3 regions of the Heyndrickxia sp. FSL W8-0423 genome follow, and region 1 is predicted to be linked to each of the others. Evidence: riboswitches for the same ligand, from Rfam matches in the RefSeq annotation. Region 1 holds a riboswitch; each other region holds the start of a gene.
The links. Region 1 has a riboswitch for thiamine pyrophosphate ahead of thiW (energy coupling factor transporter S component ThiW). Riboswitches for the same ligand answer to the same signal wherever they lie in the genome.
Positions count from the first base shown of each region.

Region 2: linked by a shared signal. The riboswitch ahead of thiT (energy-coupled thiamine transporter ThiT) and the one ahead of thiW (energy coupling factor transporter S component ThiW) in region 1 are both predicted to bind thiamine pyrophosphate.
Region 3: linked by a shared signal. The riboswitch ahead of MKY81_RS06605 (YkoF family thiamine/hydroxymethylpyrimidine-binding protein) and the one ahead of thiW (energy coupling factor transporter S component ThiW) in region 1 are both predicted to bind thiamine pyrophosphate.

Region 1 covers NZ_JBBPBE010000001.1:2,976,635-2,981,755, forward strand. The annotation lists gene MKY81_RS15130 (ABC transporter permease subunit) at 1-465, shown strand, start outside; gene MKY81_RS15135 (ABC transporter permease) at 458-1,381, shown strand; RNA gene ssrS (6S RNA) at 1,501-1,696, shown strand; TPP riboswitch at 1,848-1,950, shown strand; TPP riboswitch at 2,010-2,110, shown strand; gene thiW (energy coupling factor transporter S component ThiW) at 2,224-2,745, shown strand; gene thiD (bifunctional hydroxymethylpyrimidine kinase/phosphomethylpyrimidine kinase) at 2,714-3,523, shown strand; gene thiM (hydroxyethylthiazole kinase) at 3,537-4,346, shown strand; gene thiE (thiamine phosphate synthase) at 4,336-4,941, shown strand; gene tenA (thiaminase II) at 4,981-5,121, shown strand, end outside.
Region 2 covers NZ_JBBPBE010000001.1:2,182,608-2,187,728, reverse strand. The annotation lists gene MKY81_RS11080 (PBP1A family penicillin-binding protein) at 1-12, opposite strand, end outside; gene MKY81_RS11075 (universal stress protein) at 205-720, shown strand; gene MKY81_RS11070 (IS1182 family transposase) at 882-2,456, shown strand; gene thiT (energy-coupled thiamine transporter ThiT) at 2,557-3,132, opposite strand; TPP riboswitch at 3,268-3,372, opposite strand; gene MKY81_RS11060 (ATP-binding protein) at 3,583-4,689, shown strand; gene MKY81_RS11055 (hypothetical protein) at 4,752-5,003, opposite strand.
Region 3 covers NZ_JBBPBE010000001.1:1,295,730-1,300,850, reverse strand. The annotation lists gene MKY81_RS06615 (ABC transporter ATP-binding protein) at 1-1,442, opposite strand, end outside; gene MKY81_RS06610 (ECF transporter S component) at 1,448-2,026, opposite strand; gene MKY81_RS06605 (YkoF family thiamine/hydroxymethylpyrimidine-binding protein) at 2,041-2,634, opposite strand; TPP riboswitch at 2,731-2,841, opposite strand; gene MKY81_RS06600 (amino acid permease) at 3,468-4,910, shown strand.

The DNA.
Region 1 (5,121 bases):
GCTGTTGAATTTTACAAGTGGACAGATATACGTGTAATTACGTTGTCCCCATTTTCCGATTCAGTCAATCTATGGTTTCCGATTGCCATCCTTTCATTAATGCCAACATTTTATTTATTTAAAATGATTTCTGCTAGATATATAGAAATAACCGGATTGGACTACATAAGAACAGCCGTAGGCAAAGGACTGAATAGACACTATATTAATAGCCGGCATATATTGAAAAACTTAATTCCTTATATTTTTGCTGATTTAAAAAAAGCCATATCATTTACAATAGGAAATTTATTTATTATCGAATATTTGTTTAATATAAAAGGATTAACCATTTTTATTTTTGATGATTATCAATTTCAGAAAGTCTTTTTATCATTATTAATCTTATTGACCATTGCAACTCTTTGCTATTTGTTTATCAAATTACTTTTCTATTTTATTGAGCGGGTGTTTATCAATGCATGAAAAAAGAACATGGAATCCATATTTAATCATCAGCGTAATTATGGTATTTTTTTTATTCGCAATATCAATAGTCGGTCCATTGTTTGCCCCACATAAATTAACAGACAGTATTACGATTTATCAATATGGGGAAAAAAATATGGCATTTCCACCGCTAGCCCCCTTTACATACAAAGAATATCCGTTAGGAACAGACAAATGGGGATACGATTTACTTACATTACTAATTTATGGTGCAAAATATACTGTCTTTATTTCAATTTCGATTGCCTTATTAAAAATTGCTCTTGGTTTAGGAATTGGATTATTTACAGGGATAATGAAAAAGAGGCTCCACATTTGGGAGTCATTTGAACATTCTTTATCGTATATTCCATCGTTTTTAATCATTTATTTCGTTTTGTGGCCGATTTCTTTTAATCCAACTATTAAGCCTATATCATTAATCGTATTATTTATCATCGTATCGACCATAATCGGATTTCCGAGTGTAGCCGCATCGATTCGGGAAAAAACGATACAAGTGTATCGCTTGCCTTTTATTGAAGCCGCCATTACGACAGGGTCTTCAAAATGGAAAATAATTAAGCGCCACATCATTCCACATTTAATAGAAGATATTGTTATATTATTTGTTCTCGAAATTGTTACCGCAATCACTGTGATGGGACAATTAGCATTATTTAATATTTTTATAGGAGGAACGAAGCTAGAAACCTCACCAACTTTATATCATTCGATTACGAAAGAATGGGCTGGTTTAGTAGGACAGGCAAGGGATCATTTGTGGGGAAATCAGTTCGTTCTTTTCATTCCATTAGTATGCTTACTGTTTGCGATTGTATCATTTCAACTTTTAGCCGTTGGATTAAAAAAACATTATAACCGCAGATATCAAACAAGTCAGTGGATTTAGACGACCATCCTTAATAATTGCAAAATAATATTGCAAAGGAATTCATAAAAATGAGGTAGTTTATTATTCCAGTAAATCATTTCACTTGAAAAAATGATAAAAATAAAGTAATATAACAATACAAGCTGCATTGTACGTATTGATAATAAAGTTTTAACCTTTAAGCTGTAACAGGGAGTTTTATATTGAAACTGGAATGACAAGCTTTCGCCTACATGGCATGGAAGACAAGCAAGAACGTTTCTGCAAACACCCACTTTGAGGAGTGGTGGTTTAAAACTTTCTTAATACTCATACGGCAAAGGCGGCCTTATAAATGACAACTTCCAAATCAGTTTCCAATCGGGAACTGGTTTTTTTATACAGAGAATAATGTATGGAATTATATAATAAGAACCAAATTTTAAAAAGGAAAATTATCCTTTCTTTTTATCTAATTTATGCTAACATATACATAAATGAATAATTTTATCGCTAGGGGAGTCTAAATAAGACTGAGACAGAGATGTTCTGGACCCTTTGAACTTGATCCAGTTTATGCTGGCGTAAGGAAGTGGGAGTAAGAGATATAATCAATTCTGCCCATCTAACTGCTTACGATGGGCTTTTTTGTGTACAATTTCATAATTTTTTCTGCTAGGGGAGCCATAGGCTGAGAGATATCATTGATTGAAACCCTTTGTACCTGATCCGGATTATACCGGCGTAGGGAAGCGGTCTAAATAGCTATTCTGTATTTTCTAGTTACAGTTGTTATTGCCGCTTTCTATTGAGGAAGGCGGTTTTTTTGTTGGAGAAAGAAAAGCTTCCTCACAAAAATCAAATGATGGAGGTGTGTAAAGATGAATAAGTTAAAAAAAATGACGATAACTGCAGTTATTATTGCGATAACTACTTTAATAAGTAATATCGTTTTTATCCCAGTGGGATTTGCAAAAATTTTCCCTATCCAACATATGGCTAATGTATTAACCGCTATCCTATTGGGTCCGTTTTATTCAATTGCACAAGCATTTATCGTGTCAATCATCCGAAATTTCACAGGAACCGGCTCCCTATTTGCTTTTCCCGGAAGTATGATTGGTGCATTTCTATCAGGCTATTTGTTTATGAAAACAAGAAAGCTTAGTTGGGCGTTTACGGGTGAAGTTATTGGAACTGGCATTCTTGGGGCACTCGCAGCATATCCAGTAGCAAGGCTACTATTAGGAAAGAATGTAGCTTTATTTGGATTTATCCCTTCATTTATAGTTAGTTCCTTTGCAGGAGCACTAATTGCCATATTTTTAATGAAAGTATTATTACGAAATCAAACGTTTGGAGGAATCATTCATGAAAACAGCACTTACAATCGCAGGATCTGATTCAGGAGGTGGAGCTGGGATCCAAGCAGATATTAAAACATTTTCTTCCTTAGGTGTGTTTGGAATGTCGGTTATTACTGCAGTTACCGCCCAAAACACAATGGAAGTAAAATCTGTACAAATGATTGATTCACAAATAATCAGTGATCAAATATCTGCTATTTTCGACGACATTCATGTTGATGCAGTTAAAATTGGAATGCTCGGAACAAAAGAAAATATTGATGTGGTTGCAAAGGAATTGAATATATACCGTACAGAGCATATCATCCTCGATCCAGTCATGATATCAAAAGGTGGTCACCATTTATTACAGCAAAATGCGATAGATGCGTTAAAAGAAAAATTGCTTCCAATGGTGACATTAATTACACCTAATATACCTGAGGCTGAAAGTTTAACAGACAGAAAGATTTGTACGATTGAAGACATGTATACTGCCTGCCTCAAATTACAGGAACTCGGTGCCAATAAAATTTTATTAAAAGGTGGCCATTTAGAAGGGGATCCAAATGATTTATTTTTTGACGGACATCACTTTACATGGTTGCCAGGGAAGAGAATTCATACGAAAAATGTTCATGGAACAGGGTGTACGTTATCTTCAGCTATCACCGCTTTTGTTGCTCAGGAAGAAACCCTGTTGAGTGCAGTTAAGAAAGCAAAAGATTATATTACAATAGCAATTCAACATAGCTTAGAACTTGGCAGTGGACATGGTCCAACAAATCATTTTTACCATTTATATGAACGTGCTGGACTAGTAGACAATAAATAGCGGAGGGATTCCAATGGAAATTTCAAAAATGACACGGTTAATTTCATTAGTAAAAGAAAAAAAACCACTTATTCACCATATGACAAATGTGGTAACTATAAATGATTGTGCTAATGTCACACTTGCAATCGGAGCTTCACCAGTAATGGCTACAGAGATTAAAGAAGTGGAAGATATGATTCAACTAGCTGATGCACTAATTATCAATTTAGGAACGATTCATGATGTTGTTTTCGAATCTATGCTACATGCAGGGATTGCTGCTAATAAGAAAGGAATTCCAGTTATATTGGATCCTGTCGGTGTTGGCGCAACAAGTTATCGAACAGAACGATCTATGGAACTATTAGAAAAAGTAAAGATGGCTATCATCCGTGGGAATAGCAGTGAAATACATACATTAATTGGTGGTACAGGTGGAACAAAAGGAGTCGACGCGGGTGAAGGATCTGTACCATCGATTGAAATAGCTCAGCAAGCTGCCAACGCTTTCCAATGTGTTATTGGCATAAGCGGCAAAGTAGACGTTGTATCAAACGGAAGTAAGAACTATTATCTATCAAATGGGGATGAAAGATTAACAAGAATAACAGGAACAGGATGTATGTCTACTTCACTCATAGGCAGTTTTTCTGGCGTAACATCTGATTATTTAGGTGCCGCCATCACGGGAATGTCAATTATGTCACTTTCAGGGGAACGTGCAACGAAACACTTGGCAACAGATGGAGGAATTGGAACATATAAAATAAAGCTGATGGATGAAATCTATCGAATGAATGAGGAAGTTTTTGCTAAAGAGGTGAAAATTCATGAATGTTAATTACAATCTTTATTTAGTTACCGATGAACGAACCCCAATAGGCGAACTTTTATCAATTGTTGAAGAAGCTGTGCAAGGTGGTGTGACCATCGTTCAACTTCGTGAAAAGAATAGCGATGGACTCACATTTTATAAAAAAGCAAAACATTTAAAAGCGTTGTTAAAAAGCTATCAAGTGCCTCTAATTATAAATGATCGTGTAGATATTGCGTTAGCGGTAGGAGCTGATGGTATACATGTTGGTCAAGACGATATACCGCTTTCTGCCTTAAAGCGAATAGTTCCCAAGTCAATGATTATTGGTGTGTCTACGCAAACAATCGAGCAGGCCCAATTAGCTGAAAAAATTGGAGCTGATTATATTGGAATAGGGTCTGCTTTTCCAACTAAAACAAAACAAGATGCAACTGTGTTATCTATGGAAACCTTAAAAGCAATTAAAGATTCTGTAAATATACCAGCTGTAGCAATCGGAGGAATAACATTAGATAATTTTCATCAATTAAAAGAAATAAATTTTTCTGGAATTGCGGTAGTTTCTGCAATTATGAAGGCAAAAAACCCAAAGGAAGCAGCGAAAAAACTTTTTCAGTAAAAAAATAAATTTGCAATGTGCAAAATAGAGAGGGAGAATATGACAATGACGCAAGGGAAGCTATTTACCGATCGATTATATAGAAATGCTCAACCCATTTGGAATAAAAATCATCAACATCCATTTGTTCAAGGTATTGGTGACGGCTCTTTACCAATTGAACTTTTTGCTTATTATATG
Region 2 (5,121 bases), 790 kb from region 1:
TAACCATTCCATACTTTTCCCTGCCTTCAATTAGTTAAAATTGATACTACCTATTTCTAACGTAAAGCATATTATGTTAGGTAAGAAAAATCAATGAAAATTATTTTACTTTGTAATGTTTTTGTAATATAAGTCATTCGTTTGTTTGTTATTTGCACTGAATAAAGGGTATATAAGAAGTAATATAAATAGGAGCTGATGAATATGTATAAACATATTTTAGTTTGCTTTGATGACTCAGACGGCAGTAGAAAAGCATTGGAAATAGCAGCGGATTTATATTTATTAAATCAAGAATGCCAATTAAGTGTTGTCCAAGTAATAAATGGAACGACTTATTCGATAGACACGCCACTACCTGAAGATAGTTTAGGCAAGTCAGGATATACTGCGATCCCGCGTTCAGATGGTGGTGTATATGTCACACACCTTCCACTTGAACATTCAATTCAAGAAAATACAAAACATTTTATACAGGATGATGACCCCGATCTTCGAGCGGAAGTCACGGAGATTTTACAATCTAGAGGAATCTCTTTTCATTTTGATACGCTTTATGGAAAGACATCCGACAATATATGTGAATACGCGAATTCCAATCAAATAGACTTAATTGTCGTAGGTCAAAGTGAAGAAGGGATTTTCAAGCGGATTTTTCTAGGCAGCACGGAGGAAAATATTATTAAAAATACAACTAAAGATGTGCTAGTCGTTAAGTAATTAAAGGGGCTGGGACATAACCCACCTCTGAGATGAAAAAGCCGGTGGAAATTTACGACAAGTAAATTTTCACCGGCTTTTGGTTTTTTTACAATAAAATAAGGACCACTTCTGATAAAATTAAGTTACCACACCAAATAAAATCAGAAAGAAGGATCCTTATGTTTAAAAATTATACCATGAATCAATTAGTTTTGCCTTTAGATTTAGAAGTAAAGTTACAAAAAAATGATATTGCCTTCCATGTTCATCATTTAGTTGAAAGTATCCCTCATGAAGCGTTCGAACCATTTCAGAGAAATGATGGCTGTCCTGCCTACCATCCACGCATGATGCTTAAAATTATCTTATGTGCCTACACGCAATCTGTTTTTTCAGGGCGAAAAATTGAAGCCCTATTAAAAGACAGTATCCGTATGATGTGGCTAGCTCAAGGGCATGAACCAAGCTACCGAACAATCAACCGATTCCGTGTTCAACCAGAAGTGAAAAATTTAATTCGCCAATGTTTCGTCCAATTCCGTTGCCAATTAATTGAAGAAAAACTGATCGATCAAGAAGCAATTTTTATCGATGGTACAAAGATTGAAGCGAATGCAAATAAATTTACGTTTGTCTGGAAGAAGTCGATTGAGAAGTATCATCAAAGTTTAATTGAAAAGTCAAACCAGCTATATGATGAGCTTCTTGAGAATGAAATCATACCTGAAATCGAACGTGAAAGCGATGAACAGTTATCATTGGAAGAGCTCGCTCAATTGGTTCAAAAAGTGGATGATGTCGTAAACGAGTATGATAAACAAATTGAAGCATCATCGGATGTTCCAGAACGAAAAGCTTTAAGAAATGAACGCAAATATCCGAAAAAAGTGCGTAAACAGTTGATTGATTTTATCGTACGAAAACAGAAATACCAACGAGACCTTGAAATCTTTGGTACACGTAATAGCTATTCTAAAACAGATCCAGATGCGACATTTATGCGAATGAAAGATGATTATATGAAAAATGGACAATTGAAGGCTGGTTATAATACACAAATCGCAACGGAAGGTCAATATGCGCTTGCCTATGGATTATTCTCAAACCCAACAGACACACGTACGTTAATTCCCTTTCTAGATGAGATTGAGCAGGATTATTTCGAGTTACCGGAACACATCGTCACAGATGCAAGTTATGGTAGTGAAGAAAATTATAATGATATCCTTTTGAACAGAAAACGTGAAGCACTTATTCCTTATACGCTGTATATGAAGGAAAAAAAGAAAACCTACAAACAAAACCTATTCAATCCAGACAACTGGCCGTACGATGAAGAAACAGATACCTATACATGTCCAAACCAGAAACATCTTACATTTCACGATTATTCTGTCCGTACTGATCGTACAGGATTCCAACGGAAGTTTAAAATCTATGAGTGCGAAGACTGTTTGGGCTGCCCGTTCCGCCCCTCCTGTACCAAAGCAAAAGAAGGCAACAATCGAAAACGAATGGTGAATGAAAAATGGGAACAACAAAAAGAATATGTAAGAGCGAAGCTTTCAGAAGAGAAAACGAGTGCCATCTATCGAAAACGCAAAATCGATGTGGAACCAGTTTTTGGATTCTTGAAGGCTAATTTGCGTTTCACACGATTTTCCGTACGAGGAAAATCAAAGGTAGAAAATGAAATGGGCTTTGCATTAATGGCAGTGAATTTAAGAAAATACACTGCCCAACAACTAAGATAATAGAAGAATTACACGCAAAAAAAGAAAAAGGTGAATTTGAGTACACTCAAATTCACCTTTTTCACTAATTGAAGCTAGTTATGTCCCAGCCTCTTTAACTTTATTTTTTGATTTGGACAAGTCTTGGAGCAATAAATAAGATCATGACAACAAGTACTGAGCTTAAGACAAAATTGATCGACATATATGTTCCATTATAAATCAATGAATATAATGCAACCGGTTGTCCTTTCGGTGCATACGAACCGAAAAAGACAATACCTGTGTAGAAATGGGCAAGGAAACGTAATAAACTACCAAGAAAAACACCTAAGACAGTGTATGTAGTCCATTTTCCGATATTTCCATTTTCTATAGATGTTTTGATTTGCTTTGCAAAAATACCTGCTAAACCAATCACTGTAAAGGCGACAAAATAGTCGACAATCCCTTGTACCGGATGATAAAATACTGAAAATCCTGTTACAACTTGTAGCGTACCTAATATAAATCCAGTTAACAACCCGCCTTTTAAGCCCCAACGATAAGCCATTAAAAATATCGGTATCATAGCTAATGAAACGGATCCGCCTTCTGGCCAAATAGCCTTACAAATAAATGCTGAAACAAGGTCAAGCAAGTAAGCAAGTGCTCCGAGAACAGCAACTTCTACTAAAAACAATGTTTTTTTATTCATCTTATATTCCCTTCCTTTCTTTTCGTCTGAAGAGTGACTATGAAGGCTCGGAGGGAATGTAAAAACAACTGTATTGCGTTTTTTACACAAAAAAAGCAATACAGGACGGTTTAAGGAAATCGCTGCATTGCTTTCTATTCCATCAAACCACAGTCCCTGCGCTAGCATTATCTAACAGGTTCATAGGGTCAGAACTCATACGTTCACTCTCAGCCGATTTAGGCTCCCCTTGTGGGATTATATTTATTTAATAATACTAATTAACTATACTATTTTTTAATACCGTTTACAACTGATTTATCCATATTCTTAAAGATATTTATATGCTATTTTATGAAACTATAAGTACATTTATATAACTTTAACTTGGTATTATTTAAATATTTTGATATATTTTAGATGAAGAAATTTTTGCTAATTGTTATTTTGAAGAAAAGGGAGGTGAAAAAAATGATACCGCTTAGACAAGATATCGTTGCATTTTTTGATAAAAATATTGATAAAATTGTTGCGATTTGGAATGAACAATTGATAAACTCCAAGTCAAATCCTTTAAAATCCAAATTTTTCAATAAAGATACTTGTCATGATTTTCTTATTCAATCATTGTCAATATCGAAGGAAAAATTGGAGCACTTTTTAAAATCCCTTGCATCTAACTTTGCTAAAGAAAAACTTGATCAAAATATTGATTTAGGTGAAGTTACATATAATTTAAGTATTGGTAAATCAATAACTACTAAGTTTTTATACAATAATTATTTAAATGTAAACGATGTCAATGCCTATATTGACAAAATTAATTATGCTTTTGACAAATTATTGTTTTATGTTGTTACATATTATTCAAATGTTAAAGATCAAATCATTGATAAAAAAAATGAATACATAAATACAACACATCATGAACGTTTAACACTTTTAGGACAAATGACATCTAGCTTCGTTCATGAATTTCGTAATCCATTAACTTCTATTCATGGATTTGTGCAATTATTGCGTTCTGAAAATCCACAATTGCCTTATTTGGATATTATCTCTAACGAAATTGAGCAATTAAAATTTAATATCTCTCAATTTCTTATGCTATCAAAAAAAGAAATTGTGTCAATTGAAATGACCTCTTTTTCATTAAATGATTTAATTGAAGAAGTCTTATCCTTTTTGTATCCTCGTATTTTAGAAGTAAATGTTGATATCCAAAAACATTATTTGCATGAAATTAGCATTCATGGCTTTAAAGATGAAATAAGACAGGTACTTATTAATATTATTTTTAATGCGGTTGATGTACTGAAAAGCGTGAAGAATCCGATTATCCAAATTGAATTGGATATTACTGAAAACTCCGTTATTATAGACATAAGTAATAACGGACCAAAAATACCGGAAGAAATGGTTGACACTATTTTCGAGCCTTTCGTTACAACGAAGAAGAGCGGAACAGGGCTTGGTTTGTATGTTTCCAAAAATATACTTGAAAAACACGGTGGAACTTTAACTTGTCAATCTAATGACGATTGGACAACTTTTACAATAATCTTTCCAATATTATAAAAGGATGTATTCGTTGAAAAAGACTCCCTTTAAAATAGGAGTCTTTTTCAAAAGACAACGGCCTACCAGAAAAACCAAGGAAGAAGCGCTAAGCCAACTATGGCACCAAGTGCGACACCCCAGCCAAAGCCGCCCCAGCCCCAACCCCAACCATAACCGTATCCTCCATAATTCCTTTGTGGGAGTGGGCGTAAATAAACCATTCGATTATCAACTCGATGAATGATTCCTCTGTGCACTCTTCCATCACGCGTTCTTATTTCAACGGGCTTTCCAATATTTCTTGAACAAATATGGTAATGTGAAGCAGACATGTACTATTCACCTCCAAATATCCTTCCACACCATTTTATGGTCAAGTCACTTAATTGGAGTGGGACAATGGAGTAGGTTAAACGTTTGATTATATATAGAAAAGCGAAAGCGCCTTGG
Region 3 (5,121 bases), 1.7 Mb from region 1:
ATCAACGCCGTCATCCCAATGTTCACTCTCGATTGAATAATTTTCATCATTTCATTCGTCGCTTTCTCATCCTGTCCAAAGGTTGGCTCATCTAAAATAAGGAATTCCCGTTCATCCACTAGCATCGTAGCTACACTTAAGCGCCGCTTTTGCCCTTGACTTAATATGAAGGGATTATGATCCTTTAACCGAAGTAAACGAAAATCTGAAAGAATATTAGCTACCTTAGAATCGATATCTTCTATTTTTTTCATTCTTGGACCAAAGGCTACTTCATCAAATACTGTATCCGCTATAAATTGATGCTCCGGATTTTGAAAAACGTAACCAATTGAATCCAACCTCACCTTTTCATCCAAATCTTTGAACAATTTATTCCCATAGAAAATCTCCCCTTGCTGTTCCTTAAGAAGTCCCGCCAACATCAAAGTTAATGTAGATTTACCCGCACCATTCGGACCTACAATCGCTGTCCATTCACCCTTATTTATTGATAAATGGATATTTTTTAAAATTTGTTTCTCCCCCCGGGAAAAGGAAACGTGTTTCATTTGGATTAACGGCGGTGTTGGGAAATCATTTACTGCCTGTAATGGAAAAGAAGTGTCTACCTCATCTAACTCTTCCATTAATTCATCCACTGTTAATGGATAAAAGTTTTCTCGCACCTGTTGACCGAATAGTGTCACCTTTGGGAGGCATATTCCAAGATCTTTCATATCATCAAAATGATGAACCAATCCTTTTTTCAATGAACCATCGTACATTAGTTGTCCGGATTGTGTAAAAACAAGGGTGCGATCAATAAAAGGAACCCAATAATCAAGTTTATGCTCTATGACGATGAGAGAAAAATTCATTTCTCTTTGCAATCTATCAATCGTTTCAGCAAAATCTTTTGTTGCCACCGGATCGAGCAAAGCAGTAGGTTCATCTAAAATCATCAATTCGGGTTCCATTGCCATCACACATGCAAGTGCCAGCTTTTGCTTCATTCCACCTGATAGGGTAGAAATATGAGCTTGTCTATACTTCTCTAAACCAACTAATGAAAGAGACCATTCTATTTTTCGTATCATTTCTTCTTTAGGTAATTTTATATTTTCTAAGCCGAATGCGATTTCATCCTCTACAGTGAGCATACAAAATTGGGAATCAGGATCTTGAAATACGACGCCAATTCGGCTGCTTAATTGTCCTGGTTTATAAGACTGAATCTCTTTCCCAGCATATTTAATACTCCCAGTCCTGTCCCCTTCAATTGAATTTGGAATCAGCCCGTTTAAACAAAGTGCTAACGAACTTTTGCCGGAGCCACTTGGTCCTAATAATAGAAGTTTTTCACCTTTATTTATGGAAAAGGAGATATTGTTTATAATCGATTGCTCCTCATAAGATAATGAAAGATTCCTAACTTCTAATAAAGGTTCCCGTATCTCCATTTCAATCACGCTACTTTTCTCTTTTTCATCTCTTTGCCTAATGGCATTCCATTAAGCACTCCTGTTTTTGCCAATCCTTCACTTATATACTTACCTAATAATCCCGCAAGGAGCGCACCAGAAACCATTCGTATCGCTAGCATGGATAAAACATACGATGGTGATAGTGTTGCAAATCCAGAGATAAAATACCCCCAAGCAAAACTAAATATCGCTGAACCAACTCCGGCAAGCATTAACACCCATGTTGAATAACGCTTCCAGCCAGTTGCGGCAAACACAACCTCAGCCCCTAAACCTTGGATCATTCCAGAGATTAATAGTCTTGGACCAACTGCATTCCCTATTAAAATTTCCACAAATGCGGCGATCGTTTCCGCCAAAACTGCTGCACCTGGCTTGCGAATAATATTTGCAACAATGATAGAAACGATAAACCATATCCCAAATATCGGTTCATAACCGATCGGTCCGACTAACCCAAAGAAAATATTCCCTACTTGGGTAAATAATAAATATACGATGGCAAAGACAATTCCTAACACTGACATCACAACAATTTCCCGCAGACTCCATTTAGACATCACTTTTTCCCTCCTTATTTCTTTTTCCTCGAAGGACTATTCGCCGAAATATTGACTGTCATTGTTACGTGCTTAACTTTTTCCTGAGTATAATTAAATGCATGCTCGAGTGTTGTAAACACATCATGCGCATCGCCGTCCAATCTGCTGGCATAGTGAATTCCTCCAGTAAATGTGTTTTGTTGTTTGGCGATATCCACAACATCTGCAATGATTTGCATATAGTTTTCATTATTCATCGGATATAATGCAAATTGGGTAGGTGCTTCAAGATGAATATTTTCAACTTTTTCCTTATTCATCCGAATATCGTCCTCGGACATATACACGTCTCCATCTGAATCCCCTGGACATCCTATTGAAAATGTTCCATTTAGTACTACATGTTTTTCAGTATTAGCCGCAATTAAATAGATAGCTTTTGCAACGTCAAACACATGCTCCATTTTCCCACGGATTACTGTACTAATATCATCCGTTTTCACCCATACTTTAGTGGTGTCGACCCGTTGAAGCGTAGATAAAATAATATCTACAAATTCATCCGCCATCGGATAAAGGGAAAAACGAAAACCTACAATTCTACTTGTTCCACATACTTCTGTCATAACCATTCTCCTCTCTTTTTTTGGAGAATAAAAAAACTGCATCTCTTGGAAGATGCAGTAGTATACGAATAGATGCAAATCAATGAATGATTTTACACCAATACTACTACACTTCCCCACGCTAGTATTATCTAGATCGGGTAATAAGGGATCGGAACGCACTTCCACGTTCACATCTCAGCTTTTTCAGCACCCCTAGTGTAGATAGGTCATATGCAGTTTTATTATTCGCCCTTATCATACATGACAAAAAATCATGTGTAAAGTTACTTTAGCATTATTTGTTTATTCTCAGCATACCAAACTATTCTAGGAAAATATCCATAATGCAATTTCATTCAACAAAGTGATAAAATATACAACTTTCTATTTCCATTCTTTCCGGTTTATGATATCTTTATATAGTTATTAATATAATTTTTTATTTATAAATATCCATTAATTTTATTCGAAGTTGATTGGAGCGGAAGGTGCTCGCTTTCCGCGGGCGGTTCGGGAGCCTGTTTAGCTCCGGCGGCTATCGACTAGCGAACTTCCGGTCACCTCCCTACGATAAGTCATCATCGATTCGTCCTTTAGGACTCATCGTGATTCCTTTATCTCAGTCGCTGCCCTCCAGTTCGTACGTCGATAAGCAAGCCGCCTATGCTTTTCGAACTCCTCGGCGCTTATCGCGCCTGCGGGGTCTCCAGTATACCGTTTTTCCCGCAGGAGTCTCGCACCTTCCGCTCCAATCAACAAGACGTCAAAATCAAGATTGAACTTTAAACAAAGCCATTAGTTTAAACATGGTTATTTTAAGGGTATGAATGGATTACGGAGGGTTTATATAGATGGAGAATCAAAATGGAGGATTACAACGTAGTTTAAAAGCACGACATTTGACGATGATTTCATTAGGTGGATCCATTGGTACCGGGCTGTTTCTAGGAAGCGGATCTGCTATTTACCAAGCAGGACCAGGCGGCGCACTGCTTGCCTATATGATAATTGGTGTCATGGTGTATTTTATTATGACGAGCCTTGGTGAACTAGCTTCTTTCATGCCAACAAGTGGGGCATTTAGCACCTATGCTACCCGCTTTATTGATCCAGCACTTGGATTTGCATTAGGGTGGAACTATTGGTACAGCTGGGCGATCACACTTGCGGCAGAACTTTCCGCATCAACATTAGTCATGAAATTTTGGTTCCCAGATAGTCCATCATGGTTATGGAGCGGACTTTTTATCTTGATTATTTTTGGACTGAATATTCTCTCTGTTAAAGGCTATGGCGAGGGTGAGTATTGGTTCTCTTTCATTAAAGTTGCTACCATCATTATTTTCATTATCGTAGGTATTTTAATGATTTTAGGTATTATGAAAGGCGATGCCATTGGCTTTAAAAACTTCTCAATTGGGGACGCTCCCTTTCACGGTGGCCTACTAGCAGTTATTGGTGTGTTTCTTACCGCAGGATTTTCTTTTCAAGGAACAGAAATTGTCGGTGTAGCTGCAGGTGAAAGTGAAAATCCGAGAGAAAATGTGCCTAAAGCAATCAAAAGTGTATTTTGGAGAATTCTTTTATTTTATGTACTTGCAATTCTCGTTATAGGTTTAATTATTCCTTATACAACAAAAACCCTGCAAAGCGAAGACATCATGGTCAGTCCGTTTACGTTAGTGTTCAAAAAGGCCGGACTCGCATTTGCCGCATCATTAATGAATGCAGTCATCTTAACAGCCGTTCTATCAGCTGGAAACTCAAGTCTTTATGCATCTACAAGAATTTTATATGCTTTGGCAAAAGAAGGACAAGCTCCTAGGTTTTTTGGTAAATTAAATAAGCGTGGAGTTCCAGTCGCCGCTCTTATTGCGACAACTTTAGTGGGAATGCTCGCATTTCTAGCATCAGCTTTTGGTGATGGAGCGATTTACATGTGGCTGTTAAACGCTGCAGGGATTACTGGTTTCATTTTTTGGCTCGGTATTGCTGCCAGTCATTATCGGTTTAGGAAGGCTTATATCGCTCAAGGACATGCACTTGAAAAGCTTCCATACCGTGCAAAACTATATCCGTTCGGTCCAATTCTCGCTTTTGTCGTTGGATTAGTTGTCATACTAGCCCAAGACTATCAAGCATTTCTTGGTGATAAAATAAATTGGATGGATCTGATCGCCGCTTATCTCGGTATCCCATTATTTATCGTTATGTGGTTAGGATTTAAATTTATTAAGAAAACAAAAGTGGTTCCTTTGAAGGAATGTAAGATTGATATGGATGAGTTTAAGTGAACTACTGTATAGGCATTTTTGTATAAAAATGCCGTGGTAAACATAACCTTTGTAAAAAACAGGTTATTCAATGTTGGTAATTAGCCTGTCCTAACGCCCTAGACTTTGAGAGGCAAGAAGCCGATCAAGGTCTAGGGCGTTTTGAATAAAGTTTATTGTTGTTATGCATTGCATCGACTATATGATAATTCTTTTATTAGTTGTTCGGCTC